Linked DNA regions of Silvibacterium dinghuense. The protein of the gene in region 1 interacts with the protein of each later gene in a pairwise test. Links are inferred from orthologs where the notes say so. Each region holds a gene or a part of one and is shown on either strand. Other genes may lie near its edges.

Region 1 (7,309 bases):
CCATCAGCTTCCAGAAGCTGGCCTCGCTGTGCCCTCCGAGAAAAAACGCCAGCTTGCCGAGCTCATCGAGTGCATAGATCGAGCGATACATCTCGTTCAGGACGGACTGGAAGCCATATACGGATGGAAACCCCTGCAGCTCCACCAGCCGGGGAGAAAACGATCCATCCGCTTCGCGGACCAGACCGAAGTCTACCGTCATAAAGTGAGGATGCGGCGTCTCATCCGCAGCCCGCCAAGCCTCGGGAATAGCCGCCGCAGAACGCTGGAGATAATGACGATCCCGCACCAGGCGGTGCGTCAGCTCGGCACCTGTTCCGGCCATCGTTTCGAGCAGGTCTTTCGGAAAAAAGACCGGAGTTTCTGCCACCCGAAAGCCGATATGGGTGCGGGTACACGCGTCCAGAGCACGCAGCAGTTGCCTGTAGTGCTCCGCCTGGTACCTCTCATTGAAGGCCGCGCGCAGATTCGCAATCACGCCCTAAGCCTATACCCGCATTCCTCTACCCGAAAAGGCGCTTTATACAACGCCTGGCCGCCGTTTCACCAGCACGCTGAGCCGTTCAGCATCGATATCGTTCAATCTCCGGCCAATCTCCTGGGCTGCATCGATCGAACGCTGCGCCCATTCCCTTTGCCTGGTTGCTGAGGACGGCTCCACATTTAAGCCGGCGGACAGGCTCACCACGGTCATCTGATTACGCACGATATCTTCGACGACCAACCGCATCTCGCGGATCGTAGTCTGCCGAACCAGCCGCTGCCGATGCCGCACCACAAAGAAGATGACACCGTGAATCACCCCAACGCACGCGGCAGCGATCGCAGCTGCCTCCCAGCGTAACTGCTGCTGGTGGAAAAACAGCAGCGGCACCGCAAGGATGACTACAATTCCGGCCGCACTGAGAATTAATTCCAGATATTTCAAGAAGAAGCGCAAGCAGTCCTCACGTTATACTTTCAATTCCGGAGTGACACTATTCATCCGTGGAAAACTGTCCTCTGTCAACAGGCGAATGGCCAATATTCCCATGCACTTGCGAAGCATTTGACCCACCTGCCAAATGCTTCGTAAAATGAAGTGTCAACACGACATCAGCAGTTTGGCGGCGTAGCTCAGATGGTTAGAGCGACGGACTCATAACCCGTAGGTCGATGGTTCGATTCCATCCGCCGCCACCAGTGACTCCTCACCAAAAACTGAAGCATACAAAGGGCGCACAGCCGCAAGGAGCAGTCCGGCGTGCTGCTGAGTTCGACCTACGGGTATGAGCCCGTCGCTCTTTCCCGTTGCTGCACCACCCTCTCTGCGACAGGCTGATTCCGTTGGAGTATCATCGGATGCAACGGACCTCTGTATTCAGCCCATGTCGAAAGCATTTAAACGCTCCGTCCTCGCCGTCTCCGTCGCTCTTGTCGCCATCGTCTTCCTGGGCGGTTTTCTTACAGGAGGCGTAAACGCCGGCTCGCAAGCCGATGGCGTTTATCGCCAGATGGGCGTCTATGAAGAAGTTCTGCACAAGATCCAGAGCGACTACGTCACGGAGCCTAGCATCAATGACGTGACGACCGGGGCCCTCCATGGCCTTCTGGAATCGCTCGATGCAGACTCCAGTTATCTGACCCCCGCCGAATACAGCGCCTATAAGGCGCATGCCAACGAAGAAACGGCACAGGTAGGCCTGCTGGTCTCGAAGCGCTACGGATATGCCACCGTCGTTGCCGTGATCCCCGGCAGCCCGGCCGATAAGGAAGAGCACATCATGGACGGCGACCTGCTTGAGGCTATCGGCGGCAAGTCTACGAGCGATATGTCTCTCGCCATGATCCGCCTCAGCCTCGAAGGCAAGCCGGGAACCGATGTGACCTTCTCCATCGTGCGTCCAGGCAAGCCGGAACCGCAGAAGATCACGTTGACACGCACCAACATCACCGCTCCTCCGCTTGCCGAGCAGCAATACGAGAACTCCTCGATCCTCTATCTCAAGCCGGGAACGCTCAGCAAAGACCGCGTCAATGAGATCGAAGCGAAGCTGAAGGCCATGCCGAAGAATGGCAACAAGAAAGTGCTGCTCGACCTGCGCGATGTCGTCGAAGGCGATTCCGATCAGGCGATCCGGCTGGCAAACGCGTTCCTGAAGTCCGGCAATATCGCCTCCCTCTCTGGCCAGAAGTTCTCGAAGCAGACCTTCAACGCCGATCCGGAAAAGTTCATCACCGACGCGCCGCTGGTTATCCTCATCAATCACGGCACCGCCGGCCCGGCCGAGATCGTCGCCGCCGCCATTCTCGATAACAAGCGTGGCGACCTCGTTGGAGACCGCAGCTTCGGCGAAGGCGCCATCCAGAAGACCATCGAGATACCTGACGGTTCGGCTGTCATTCTCTCGGTAGCCAAATACGATTCGCCCTCGGGCAAGGCGATTCAGGACACCGCGGTCACGCCGAACATCATCGTGACGGAAAGCATCGATCAGTACCTCGCCGAGGAGAGCCTTGACGAGTCTGAGCAGCCCACAGAGCGAGTGCAGCCAACCACCGATGACCAGCTCACGCGGGCTCTTGACGTTCTGAAGCAAAAGGCCGCCTAACCGCAAGCGCGGCGGCTCTTGCGGTTGCCGGTAGAACTTCGGCAACCGCCGCAGCACCACACCTGGATCAGGCTCCGCAACTGGACCATACTTTCTGAGTCATCGTTTCTTGATGTATCCCGGACCAGGGCACCCGCTGCGGTTCGGCTAATTCGCTTGCGGGAGAGCTTTTGAAATCACGCGGTCCATGGACACCCCCTCCCACCGCCTCTCCAGCCCGGCAGAAGACGGCTCCCAGCCGTAGCCCCAAAACCACCGCCCAAACCACCTCCAAGACCACTGCCGGCACATCCGCGTCCTTCTGCCGTCCGCAGGCAAAACGCCGCAAAATCGCGGGTAATGTGGCTCTGGCTCTTATGGCCGTGCTGGCCATTGCCGTCGGCTCTCTCAGCGGCCTGATGCTGGTGTACTCGGTGAACCTGCCTCAGATTCAGGATCTCGAACGCTATCAGCCTGACACCATCACCGAGCTTTACGACGTGCATGGCCGCCCATTCGGCTCTTTTGCCCTCGAGCGGCGTGTCGTGGTCGATTACAACAGCTTCTCGCCCCTGTTGCGGCAGGCGGTCATCTCCATCGAGGACAAGAACTTCGAGAGTCATGGAGGCGTGAATGTCTTCCGCGTTCTCGGTGCTATCTATCACGACATCGCTTCCAAGGGCCGCGCACAGGGTGCATCCACACTGACGATGCAGCTGGCGCGCAACCTCTTTCTTTCCAGTGAGCGCACCGGCAGCCGCAAGCTGCAGGAAATCTTTCTGTCCCTTCAGATCGAGCACGCCTTCACCAAGGAACAAATCTTCACTCTCTATGCCAACCAGATTGCTCTTGGCCATGGCACTTTCGGCTTCGAGGCAGGGGCACGGTACTACTTCTCGAAGCATGCCAAGGATTTGACCCTGCCGGAAGCAGCGCTGCTGGCAGGATTGCCAAAGGGGCCGAGCGAGTTCTCTCCGATCTCGAACCCGGATCGCGCTTTCCGCCGCCGCAATCAAGTCATCAATGCCATGCTCGAGGACGGCGCTATCACGGCAGCGCAAGCCGATGCTGCACGCACGGCCCCGCTCGGCCTGCATCTTGAGCCGCCGCCCAACTCCATCGCTCCCTGGTTTGTCGAAGAAGTACGCCGCGAATTGGAACGCCAGTTCGGCGCCGATCGCGTTCACGAAGCCGGCCTCAAAGTTGAAACCACCCTGGACCTCGATCTGCAGCAAACGGCCAACCGCGCTGTCCTCGATGGACTGGCGGCTTATGAACGCCGCCATGGCTGGAAAGGGCGCCTGCTGAATGTCCCCGCAGGCGGTCTCGACATCCATACCTTCCGGCATCCGGACTGGGTAGAGACTGCTACTCCCGACATGTACATGCACGGGCTCGTCACCGGCATTCTGCCTTACCAGGCGACGGTAAAGCTTGGGAATCGCGACATCGTCCTTACTCCGGAGAGCTGGTCATGGACCAGGTTCAAAACCGCTCCTGAATTTCTGCACCTTGGCGACATCGTCTATGTCCATATCACCGGGCAGTCCGGCAACGAGCTCTCCGGCACGCTCGAGCAGGACAGCGGCGCACAGTCTTCGCTGCTGGCCATGGATAATTCGACCGGCGATGTGCTCGCACTGGTCGGCGGACGTGACTTCAACCTGTCGCAGTTCGACCGCGCCACGCAGGCCGAGCGCCAGACCGGCTCCTCTTTCAAGCCTTACGTCTATACTGCGGCGGTAGAAGACGGCGCCACGCCCGGCGAGATGATTCTCGATGCGCCCACGTCCTTCGGCTCCTATACCCCACACAATTACGAAGGCAATTTCCTCGGTGCAATCACGCTCGAGCGCGCGTTTGCCGATTCCCGCAATATCCCCGCACTCAAGCTCGCGCAGCGGGTCGGCATACACAAGGTTATCGATGTCACTCACCAGTTCGGTGTTACCAGCAATATCCCGGCCTTTCTGCCCGTGGCTCTTGGTTCCGTCGAGATCAATCTTCTCGAGCACGTGGCTTCCTACTCTGTCTTTCCGAATGACGGCATCCGTGTCGCGCCGCGGCTGATCCGCAAGGTCACGACCTCCGACGGTATCCCACTCACCGAGCCTGCGCCTGAAGTGAAGGAAGTCACCTCCGTCAAGACAGCCCGCACCATGATGACTCTGCTCAAATCCGTCATTGCTCCGGGGGGCACCGGAGCCGATGCCATGGCGCTTCACCATCCGCTCGGCGGCAAAACCGGCACCACCAGCGATTACACGGATGCATGGTTCATGGGTTTCTCGCCCTCGGTCACCTGCGGTGTCTGGGTCGGCTATGACAACCGCCAGTCGCTCGGCGACAAAGAAACCGGCGCGCACGCTGCGCTGCCGATCTGGATGGACTTCATGCGCGCTGCCATCGCCGATAAACCGGATGAACACTTCCCCGGCGATCTATCCGCTCCACTGTTGGCCAACACCCAGCCTGCATCCAGATAAAAAGACGCCGGCCATTGCGGCCAGCGCCTTCCTCCTACAGCAACCCAGGTTAAAAGTGCCAGATCAGGTCGCCTGCAAAGGTGAGCTGCGTGGTTTTTGTCGGAGCGCCGTTTGTTGGAGCATCGAAAGCCGGTTTGTCGTACGAGTGATCAAGCCGTAGTTCCGGCCGGAAGGTCACCGTACTCCCGATCCAGTAATTCATTCCGACCATGTGCTCTGAATAGAGCGTCGCAGTACCCGTCCGTTGCCCCTTCAGATCGTTCACAAACTCGTTGCGAATAGTCAGAGAGGTGTGATGGTTGTTCCACTCATGCTCGATGTAGTTCACTGCGGCAAAGTCCGGAGCATAGCAATGGGTTGCCAGAGGATTGCACTGCGCGCCGTTTGCGCCAGTGATCAGGGAAGGGCCTGTGATTTCACCCGCATTCGCGCCGACGTTCGCATTCGCACCGTAGCTGATACAGGGATTAAGCCCATAGCAGAGATTGGGAACATCACGTTCGTACTGATACCAGGCCTCCGTATCGGTGTGCCAGGTCGCATTGAACTTGTGATAGTAGGTGAGGTAATACGCGGAGATATTGTTGTACGAATACTTCGCCGAATTCAGTGAGTTCGCACAGAAGTAGAGATTGTCTCCGCCTGTATGCCATGTATAGCCCGCACAGGCATTGCCGGTAAGCTTCGCATATTTCGTCCAGGGCGCGGCTTCGCAACCACCTGAGACACCCCCTTGCACTGTCCAGTGATCGCTCAGCTTGGTGGTTACGTTCACACCGTGCTGGGTGTAGCAGTCCACCGTATAGAGCAGCGAGTGGCTGTAGGTGTAGTTATTCGGAGCCAGCTGCGCCTCGATATCCGGCAGGGAAATATAACGGCCGACACGGATATCCGTACCCTGCCCAATGTGCGGCAGATAGAAATCCAGGTAGTACATCACCGGGTCATAGCCATACGTGTTGTTGTTCTTGAGCAACTGCTGGCTGAAGACGCCATACGCCGTCGTATAGCGGTAGTCGAGACCATACAGGCTGGTAAGGCGAAAGCCCCAGTCGAAGTGATCCTTCTGTACCGTATCCGGAAGCCGCTCGAAATACAGCGCCGCCTGATCGAGTTGAATCGAATTCGGAATGACATCGTAAGCTGCCGGCGCATTTGCAAACTTCCCCTGATTCGAAGTGCTGGCGTTATAGCCAATATCGAACCAGCCATAGGTTTTGATCCGGCTTTTTGCGCCATTGATCGCCGTCATCAGCGGATAGGTGTTGTAGTCAGGTGCGCCGATCACCACCGTACCGCCAATTGGCCAGTCGGCACTCGGAAAGGGCGGAGAATTCAGCGGTGCGGGCGTACCGCGGCGCTCGGGCGCCGGAGCGGCTGGCGCAGTGCTCGAACTGGACGTCCAGTCATCGAGATACGCGTGCCCCAGGCGCGTAAGGAATCCGCGCTGCGGCGCAGGAGCGTCCGGCGTGGCGCTGCTCGCATCTCCACTCACGGAGCTACCCGCTACCGTGTCGTCACTGGATACCACCGAAACCGCTTGCGCAGAAGCCTGTACAGAAAAACAAGCTGCGGACAGGATAAACATCGAAGAATAAAACCGTTGAAACTTTAGGAAGCCCATGACTCTCCACGAACGTATGCGCACGCGAATCATTCGCGCACTTCCTCAATCTACGGAGCAAGCCATAAGCACGCCCTAAATAGGGCATAAAGGCTTCATAAGTAAGCCTGCATGCACCGAGCGCACGCTATTGATATCCTTGAAGGATGAAACGCGTTGTTCTCTACAGCCAGCCCGGCTGCCCTCCCTGCTTTGCCGCCAAGCAATTTCTCAAGAGCCGCGGAGTGCCGTTCGAATACAAGGATGTACAGGCAGATCCTGAAGCACTGCGGGAGCTGGTTGCGCTGAACAGCCGCAGCACCCCCACGATCGTCGTCGAAGAGGAAGTGATGATCGGTTTCGATCCCGACCGCCTGAGCATCCTTCTCGGCTAACCCGCTCCCCGGATACCGGCGCAGGCGCGTTTTCCGAATCACCTCCGTGCCGCTCCATAGCGGCATCCTTCCCCAGCCCTTCCCTATTCTGCACCCCGTCACTTCTCCGGTTCCTCTTCTACGGCACTCGCCGATTTCGCGATCACTTCGCTAAGATAGCTCTACTTTTCCAAACACCATTTCTGTACGCCGGAGATTGGCCCTGCGCGCTATCTTCCTCAACTACCGGAGAAATGACTCAGAAGGCGAGGCCGG
Region 2 (7,286 bases), on another replicon or contig:
GCTCACCGCGGGACTCCTGGCCTTCTTCGCGGGACTCGCTCCTGGATTCGCTCCGGGACTCATTCCGGGATTCGCGGCGTCCCTGCTGGCTGCCGCCGACGCGGTCGAACTCCGCGCCACCATCCTGCTCCTCGAGGAAGTCGGTGACATAGAGGAAGGCATCGCGTTCCAGGCCGATGTCGACAAATGCCGACTGCATGCCTGGAAGCACGCGCGTTACCTTGCCTTTGTAAATGGATCCTGCGAGGGTGTATTCGTTCTCGCGCTCGTAATAAATTTCGGTGAGTTCGTCGTTTTCGAGAATCGCCAGCCGCGTCTCATGCGGCGTGCTCGAAATGCAAATTTCCTTTGACATGCTGCCTCTCTTGAGCCTGCGGAATCTCCCGCAAGGCAACGGCGAGACAGATCAGAGCGGAGGCCCGGAGAGAATCGGGGACGACGGAGGTATTGCCGTTTCGAAGAAGATTCTTTGCGTGAGGAATTGCCACCCTTGCCGGAGGCCCGGCGGGGCTTCACTTGAGAAACCAACTGTCTTACGGAAGACTTCCTGGCGCAGAGAGTTTGTGACCGCTTCAGCCAATTCTTTTGGCGGGGCCGTTACCCGTCTCCGTGCGCTCATTCCTGATCCTGCCCGGCCCGGTCATCTGTCCGGCCGGCTGAAGTTAAAAACCTTAAAAAACCTGTTTCCTGCCCTCCGTCCCGGCTTATCCAAAAGCCGCGAACGGAGCCTTGCACCAAGCTTCACATTCGGCAGAAGCGGACCCTTGCCGCCCTGCGGGCCGGGGACTCAGTTCACGAAGCGGCTCATGCGGACATTCATCACCATGCCCAGAGCGAGAAACGTGAACAGCACCGACGATCCTCCGTAACTCATTAACGGGAGAGGAATCCCGGTGACCGGCATCAGCCCGAGAACCATTCCGACATTGACCGCGATCTGGAAGATCAGCACGGCCACCACGCCCATAATCAGGAACGTGCCTGGGAGGTCCGAGGCTGTCTGTGCGTTCTGAATCAAACGCATCAATACCAGAAAGTATAGCAGCAACACAAGCACGCAACCCACAAACCCGTGCTCCTCGGCAAAGGCCGCGAAGATGAAGTCCGTATAGGGGATAGGCAGAAAGTCGCCCTGTGTCTGCGTCCCTTTAAGCGCGCCGCGCCCGAAGACACCGCCGTCACCCACCGCGATCAGAGACTGGCGGATCTGGTAGCCGCCGCCCTTGGGGTCGGCATCCGGGTTCAGAAAGCTCGTCAGGCGCGCCTTCTGATACGGCTTGAGGATCTTCGAGCTCGAAAACGCTACCCCCACCAGCAGCAGCCCGGCCAGGATGAGGATCGCCGCTTTCTTCCAGTCGATCCCACCGAGAAACAGGCCGGCCAGCAGGATCGGCGAGTACGTCAGCGCCGTGCCAAGATCGGGCTGCTTGAGCACCAGCAGCATCGGTACGCCGACCAGCGCCATGCCTTTGAAGATGTCGCCCCAGGTCAGTTCCTTGCCGGACAGCCCCACAAAATAGCGTGTGACGGCAATGATCAACACGAATTTCACCCATTCGGAGGGCTGAAAATGGATGCCTCCCGGGAGCTTGATCCATCGCCGCGCACCCAGCACCTTGGTCCCGACGGTGATAACCGCAACCAGGGACAACAGAAAAAAGCCGTAAACCCAGTGGATGATGTCGAGCAGCCGGTGATAGTCGATGGCCGAGACAATGAACATCGCGACAAGGCCACCTAAAATCCACAAAATCTGAGATTTATAGAAGCCGACAAACTTGGTGTGCAGGGTCGCCGAGTAAATCTCGAAGATGCTGATAATGGAAAGCAAAAGGACGAACCCCAGCAGGGTCCAGTCAAAGTCGCGAAAGGAAAGGAAGCGCCGCATCCGATGGTTTCATCCTAAATGACAGAGGCTACCGGACTCGCCGGAGGGTATCTGAAGACGAAAGTACCGTGCGATTCCTTCCAACACTTGTAACGGCAGAGAGCATCGGTGCCATAATCCAGCTATGAGTGTCGTCGAAGAGGTGCGGCAGGTATTTCAGGATCTCCTGGCGCCGGAACTGCGTGCCGTGGCAGAGCGGGTATCGAGCCTGGAAAAACGGCTGGATGACAACCGGGATGTGCTGGGACAGTGGATCGACGAAACGCGCACCGTGCTTGGGCAGAGGATCGAAGATACACGCGCCAGCCTGGAACAACGCATCTCTGCAATAGAGCAGAAGGTGCTGGCCGTGGATCTGCGCATCGATACGCTGGAATACACGCTCACGCAGCGTATGGACAGGCATTCGGAAAGCCTCAAACACGCCATCCAGCTGAGCCAGGAGCTTGTGCTCGACAAAATTACCGGCCTGCGCGATGCCCTGGACCTCGACTGACGCGTTTCCCGGATTGAAACCAGGCTGTCGTCGAAGCAGGAAGCCGCTTCTTAACTACCGCACCGCCTCCGCCAACGCGCTCGCTGCCGCCGCACCCTTGGCCGCCTTCGGCTCCTCCGGCACATGCAGGAAGAAATGCCCGGCATAAGCCGATTCCATCGGGTCTCCATGCTTCGCATGCGGATCGACCGGCTTGCCTCCAAAACCTGCAGGATCATCCGGTTGCGACCAGACCGCGCCTACCTCGACCGGCTGCACCTGCTGGGCGACGAGATTGTGATCCAGGCGGCGCTGCTTATCGACAAAGGCCTCAATCACCTTGGCCGCCAGGTGCGCCGAACCCGATCCCCAGCCGCCATGCTGCCAGAAGACCGCTACCACAATGTCCGGATTGCGCCGCGGAGCCATGCCCACGAACCAGGCATTGGCGCGCTGGCTCTTGATCGACGACACGCTGGTCGTGCCTGCACTGTGGTTCACAACCTGCGCCGTCCCCGTCTTACCTGCAAAATCGATCCCTTCCAGGTGCGAGGCGTAGGCCGTGCCGCCCCTGCTCGCATCCGTCGTCGCGGCCATGCCGTCGGTGATCGTCTCCCAGCTCTCCGGATCGATGGGAATTGTCACGTCACCCGAGCCGGGAAACGAGTCGAGGATGGCCTGACGGTACTCCGGCGGCAGCTCGCTCGGGAAGACCACGTGCGGCCGCTTGAGAACGCCGCCTGAAGCGATGCCTCCCAGCGCGCGCGCCAGCTGGATCGGCGTGGCCGCCACCGCTCCCTGGCCGATGCCGACCGAGACCGTCTCGCCCGCGAACCACTTCTCATGGAAGGTCTTGAGCTTCCATTCGGTCGAAGGCATTACGCCGGTGATCTCATCCGGCAGATCGATGCCCGTCTTCTGGCCGAAGCCGAACTCATGCGCGTACTTCGCGATGGTATCGATGCCCAGCCTCACCGCCAGCGTGTAGTAATACGTATCGCAGGAAAGAGGAATCGCGTTGTGGATGTCCACGTTGCCGTGGTGGTGGTCGCAACCGTAGAAATGCCCGTAAAAGCTCGCGCCGCCCTGGCAGTTCACCTTCAGATCCTGCGCGACATGCTGCTCGAGGCCCGCCACCGACATGAGGATCTTGAAGGTCGAGCCCGGAGGGGACTGCGCCTGGATCGCCTTGTTGAGCAGCGGATGGTCCGGATCGGTAATGAGCTTGTTCCACTCGTCGCGGCCGATCCTGACGGCGAACTGGTTGGGATCGAAGGTCGGCCGGCTGACCATGGCCAGCACCTCGCCGGTATGCGGATCGAGCGCCACAATCGCGCCCTCGCGGTCGCCAAGCGCATTCTCGGCGGCCCGCTGGATATCCATATCGATGGTCAGCTTCAGATTCTTGCCCGGCACCGAGCGCTCGGTGCCCAGCTTGCCGACTTCGCGGCCATGGCTGTCCACCAGCACATCGCGCGAGCCGTCCTGCCCGCGCAGAATCGCGTCGTAAGACTCCTCCACGCCCGACTTGCCGACCACGTCGCCCGGCTCGTAGTAAGCATAGCGAGGATCGTTCAACATCTCTTCGCTGACTTCGCCGACGTAGCCGATAAGATTGGCCGCAAAACCATCCTTGGGATAAAGGCGCCGCTGCTCATCGACCGTTTCAAGCTCGGGCATTTCGTCGCGGTGCGCCTCGATGAACTCCTGCTCATCGGGCGTGATGTCCTGCTTGAGCGGCAACGGCTGATACTTCGGTGCCGTCCGGTACTTCTTCAGGATGGCGTGGATATCATCCACGGTCATGTGCAGGCCGCGTGCGATCAACGGAAGATCGGGTTCGAGATTATGCCCCTGTTCCCGCACCAGAAAGGCCGAAACCGAGGGGTAATTGTCGACCAGCAGGCGTCCGTCGCGATCCAGTAACTGGCCGCGCGGGGCGAGAATCGGCACCTTGCGGACACGGTTCGCCTCGGCCAGCGCATGCCAGCTTTCCGCATTGACGACCTGCAGCCGCCAGAGGCCGAAGATCAGCACCGCCATCACCGCAACGATCACATATTGAAAGACCGTAAGCTTGATAGCCGGCAGATCGGCTTCCCGGGCCAGAAGATCCCTGGCATCCTGCCCCGCAGGCGGACGGCGGAATTTTTCGATGAACTGCTTCACTCGCGTGCCCTCGTACGATCCAGAAGCGCGAAGAGAACCACGGCGATCAGCGCATTGATGGCCGCGCTCAACAGCTCGACAACCCAGTTCCAGCCCACAGGCCGGGCCAGCATGTGGCGCATCAGCACCCAGTCGATGCCGTTATGCAGCAGCACGAAGCAGAAGGTCAGCATCAACCGGCTGCCGTGCGCCTCGGTATCGATGCGCGAGCCAAGCGAGGCCGCCAGGTAACCAATAAACGCCTTGCAGATGCCAAAGACACCGATGGGCTGCTGAGTCAGCGCATCCTGCAGGATGCCGATGACCATGCCTCCCACCGTAGCCCCGATGGCATTGCGCCGCGCGGTGGCGAAATAGATCACCACCAGCAGCGGCAGGTCGAGCATGCCGAAACGGGCAAAGTGCAGCGTAGCCAGCGACTGAATACCGATCGCCAGCAGCGGCAGCAGCACATAAAGATAGACCGGCAGTGTCCGTTCGTCGGCTTCCCGTCGTGTTGAGGCCATCAGAGCCATCGGCTAGACTCCCCTTCTCTGCGGTGTGGCCGGTTTCTGTTCCTGCGGAGGACGGCTGCCATCATCCGGCACCAGGACAGGACCGCGATGGACGGGCTTCTGCGCAGGCTTTTCGGCATTCGGAGCCGCCTGGTTGCCGGCCGGACGCGGAGTACCCGTATTCGGATGAGAGGGACGCGCCTCCGGACCATCCACAATGACATGCGTGGTGGAATCGGATTTGAGCGTCGTCGGATGTGTAGCCGCAGCCGGGCTGCCGGCCGGCAAAGCAGCCGGAGGAGGATGATGCACGGCAGCTGCCGGTGAGCCCGCCACATTATTGGCTCCGGACGTTCCGGCAGGCCGCGGCGTAGAAGAAGCTGTTCCGGTCGCACCACTGCCCGATACCCCGGTCTGTATCCCGGTCTGAGGCCGTGCCGCCGGGTGAGCCGTACCTGTGCCGGAAGCAGCGCCCGAAGCTGCCGTATGGGCGACAGCCGTCGTACCGGCCGCATGTGCCACCGCACCGGAAACTGCGCCCACAGGCGTCCCATTTCCCCCGTCCGCAGCGGCAGGCGCAGGTTTCGGCTGAATCTTTGCCGGAGGCAGCTCTTCGGTCCCTTCCTTCACCGGCACGGAGCGTGCGCCAGGCGTCAGCTCTGCAGCCGGCGGCGTCATATTCGGGCTGAATCCATCGGGATGCGCAGCCTGCGGAGGATGCAGCGGCTGAACGACATTGCCTGTCTCATCCACATTGCTGTCCGGATTGGTGTCGGAGGGCGCACCCTGATCGATGCGGTTCGGCAAACGCTCGGAAAGAATGTCCGAGGCCCGCTTCTGAGCCGCCACACCCTCGGCCTCGCTCTCGGCCAGATCCTTGGCCTCCTGCGCCGAAGCAGCATCCCCCATATTCGTGATGATCAACACCTCTTCCAGCTCGGAGAGATGTGCTGCCGGCTTCACGATCACATCCTGTAACGGATCGCGATCCGGGTCGGGCTGCATCTTTACGACCGTGCCCACCGGCAGGCCACGCGGGAAAATCTGGTCGCCTCCGCTGGTGAGAATCGTTTCGCCGGCCTTGATGCGCTCATCGGGCGAGACATTCACCACCTGAACACCGCCAAACGGCGCGCCCTTGAGCACGCCGCGAATGCGCGTGGTTTCGAGGATCACGCCAACGCCGCTGGTTGAATCCGAGATGAGCATGAGCTGGCTGGTCGAGGGGAAGACTTCCTTGATCCGGCCGACGATGCCATCCTGCGTCACCACCGGCATGTCCGGCTCGATGCCGTCGTCCGAGCCCTTGTCGATATAAACGATGCCCGACTGCTCGGTACCCGAGCTGCCCACCACCTGCGCGGGGACAGTCTTATAGATGTACTTTTCCTTGAAGCCGAGCAGGGCCTGCAGGCGCTGTGCCTGCTTTGCATCCTCGGCCACGCTGGCCTGCTCCAGGCGCAGGCGCTCGATCTCACCGTGCAGATCGGCGTTATCGCGGCGGACGTGGATCAGGTCGATGTAGCCCAGCCAGATGCCTTCGATCCATCCGCCAAAATTGCGCAGCAGCTTTTCCGGAGGCGTGATGACCGTAACCACGGCATAGCGCAGCATGCTCACCGCGCGCGGGTCGCCGGAGTCCGTAGTGCCGCCCAGGCTCTGGGGACGCTTGACCTGCACCGCCAGGGCGAGCAGCTGCACCACCAGCACCAGCAGGAGGACGAGGGCGTTCTTATATCGGGTGAAAAAAGATTCCATGCGACTGGAGCAGGCCCCGCGCTGCTTCCGCCGGGGCCGCTCCTCTCAATGCTAGTCGATCTTGATCTTGCGCAGCAGGCGGAAGTCGCTCAGCATCTTGCCGGTACCAAGCACAACACTGGCCAGCGGGTCGTCGGCGATCGAAACCGGCAGCCCGGTTTCCTCGCGGATGCGCTTGTCGAGATTCTTGATGAGCGCGCCGCCTCCGGTCAGCACGATGCCGCGATCGCTGATGTCGGCCGAAAGCTCGGGCGGGGTGCGTTCCAGCGCTACGCGAATGGCGTTCATGATCGTGGCAATCGACTCGCCCAGCGCCTCGCGGATTTCCGAGTCCTCGATGGTGATGGTCTTCGGCACGCCCTCGATGAGGTTGCGGCCCTTGATCTCCATGGTCAGCGGCTTCTCGAGCGGATAGGCGGAGCCGATCTCGATCTTGATCTGCTCGGCGGTGCGCTCACCGATGAGCAGGTTATATTTCCGCTTCAGGTAGTTCATGATAGAC

What was found. Proteins that work in one complex are often made in the same cells at the same time.
Region 2: the proteins of ESZ00_RS13870 (region 1) and mrdA interact in binary tests that used the Escherichia coli proteins (3 or more experiments, as listed by UniProt). The link is inferred for Silvibacterium dinghuense from one-to-one orthologs.

The regions. Positions count from the first base shown.
Region 1 is NZ_SDMK01000002.1:1,126,370-1,133,678, forward strand. Bases 2,386-5,408 are described here. They hold ESZ00_RS13870 (penicillin-binding protein 1A), read left to right. Parts: upstream 2,386-2,761; coding sequence 2,762-5,056; downstream 5,057-5,408. Other genes in these bases: ESZ00_RS13865 (S41 family peptidase), read left to right, coding at 2,386-2,591; ESZ00_RS13875 (outer membrane beta-barrel protein), read right to left, coding at 5,106-5,408. Outside these bases: ESZ00_RS13850 (hypothetical protein), read right to left, coding at 1-478; ESZ00_RS13855 (hypothetical protein), read right to left, coding at 521-928; more of ESZ00_RS13865, read left to right, coding at 1,368-2,385; more of ESZ00_RS13875, read right to left, coding at 5,409-6,551; ESZ00_RS13880 (glutaredoxin family protein), read left to right, coding at 6,827-7,054; ESZ00_RS13885 (toll/interleukin-1 receptor domain-containing protein), read left to right, coding at 7,251-7,309. UniProt on the Escherichia coli protein: Cell wall formation. Synthesis of cross-linked peptidoglycan from the lipid intermediates.
Region 2 is NZ_SDMK01000001.1:1,086,966-1,094,251, forward strand. What follows is about bases 1,986-4,985. They hold mrdA (penicillin-binding protein 2), read right to left. Parts: upstream 4,533-4,985; coding sequence 2,439-4,532; downstream 1,986-2,438. Other genes in these bases: ESZ00_RS04265 (hypothetical protein), read left to right, coding at 2,013-2,384; mreD (rod shape-determining protein MreD), read right to left, coding at 4,529-4,985. Outside these bases: ESZ00_RS04255 (Rne/Rng family ribonuclease), read right to left, coding at 1-355; rod shape-determining protein RodA, read right to left, coding at 788-1,888; more of mreD, read right to left, coding at 4,986-5,047; rod shape-determining protein MreC, read right to left, coding at 5,051-6,784; ESZ00_RS04285 (rod shape-determining protein), read right to left, coding at 6,836-7,286. UniProt on the Escherichia coli protein: Catalyzes cross-linking of the peptidoglycan cell wall. Responsible for the determination of the rod shape of the cell. Is probably required for lateral peptidoglycan synthesis and maintenance of the correct diameter during lateral and centripetal growth.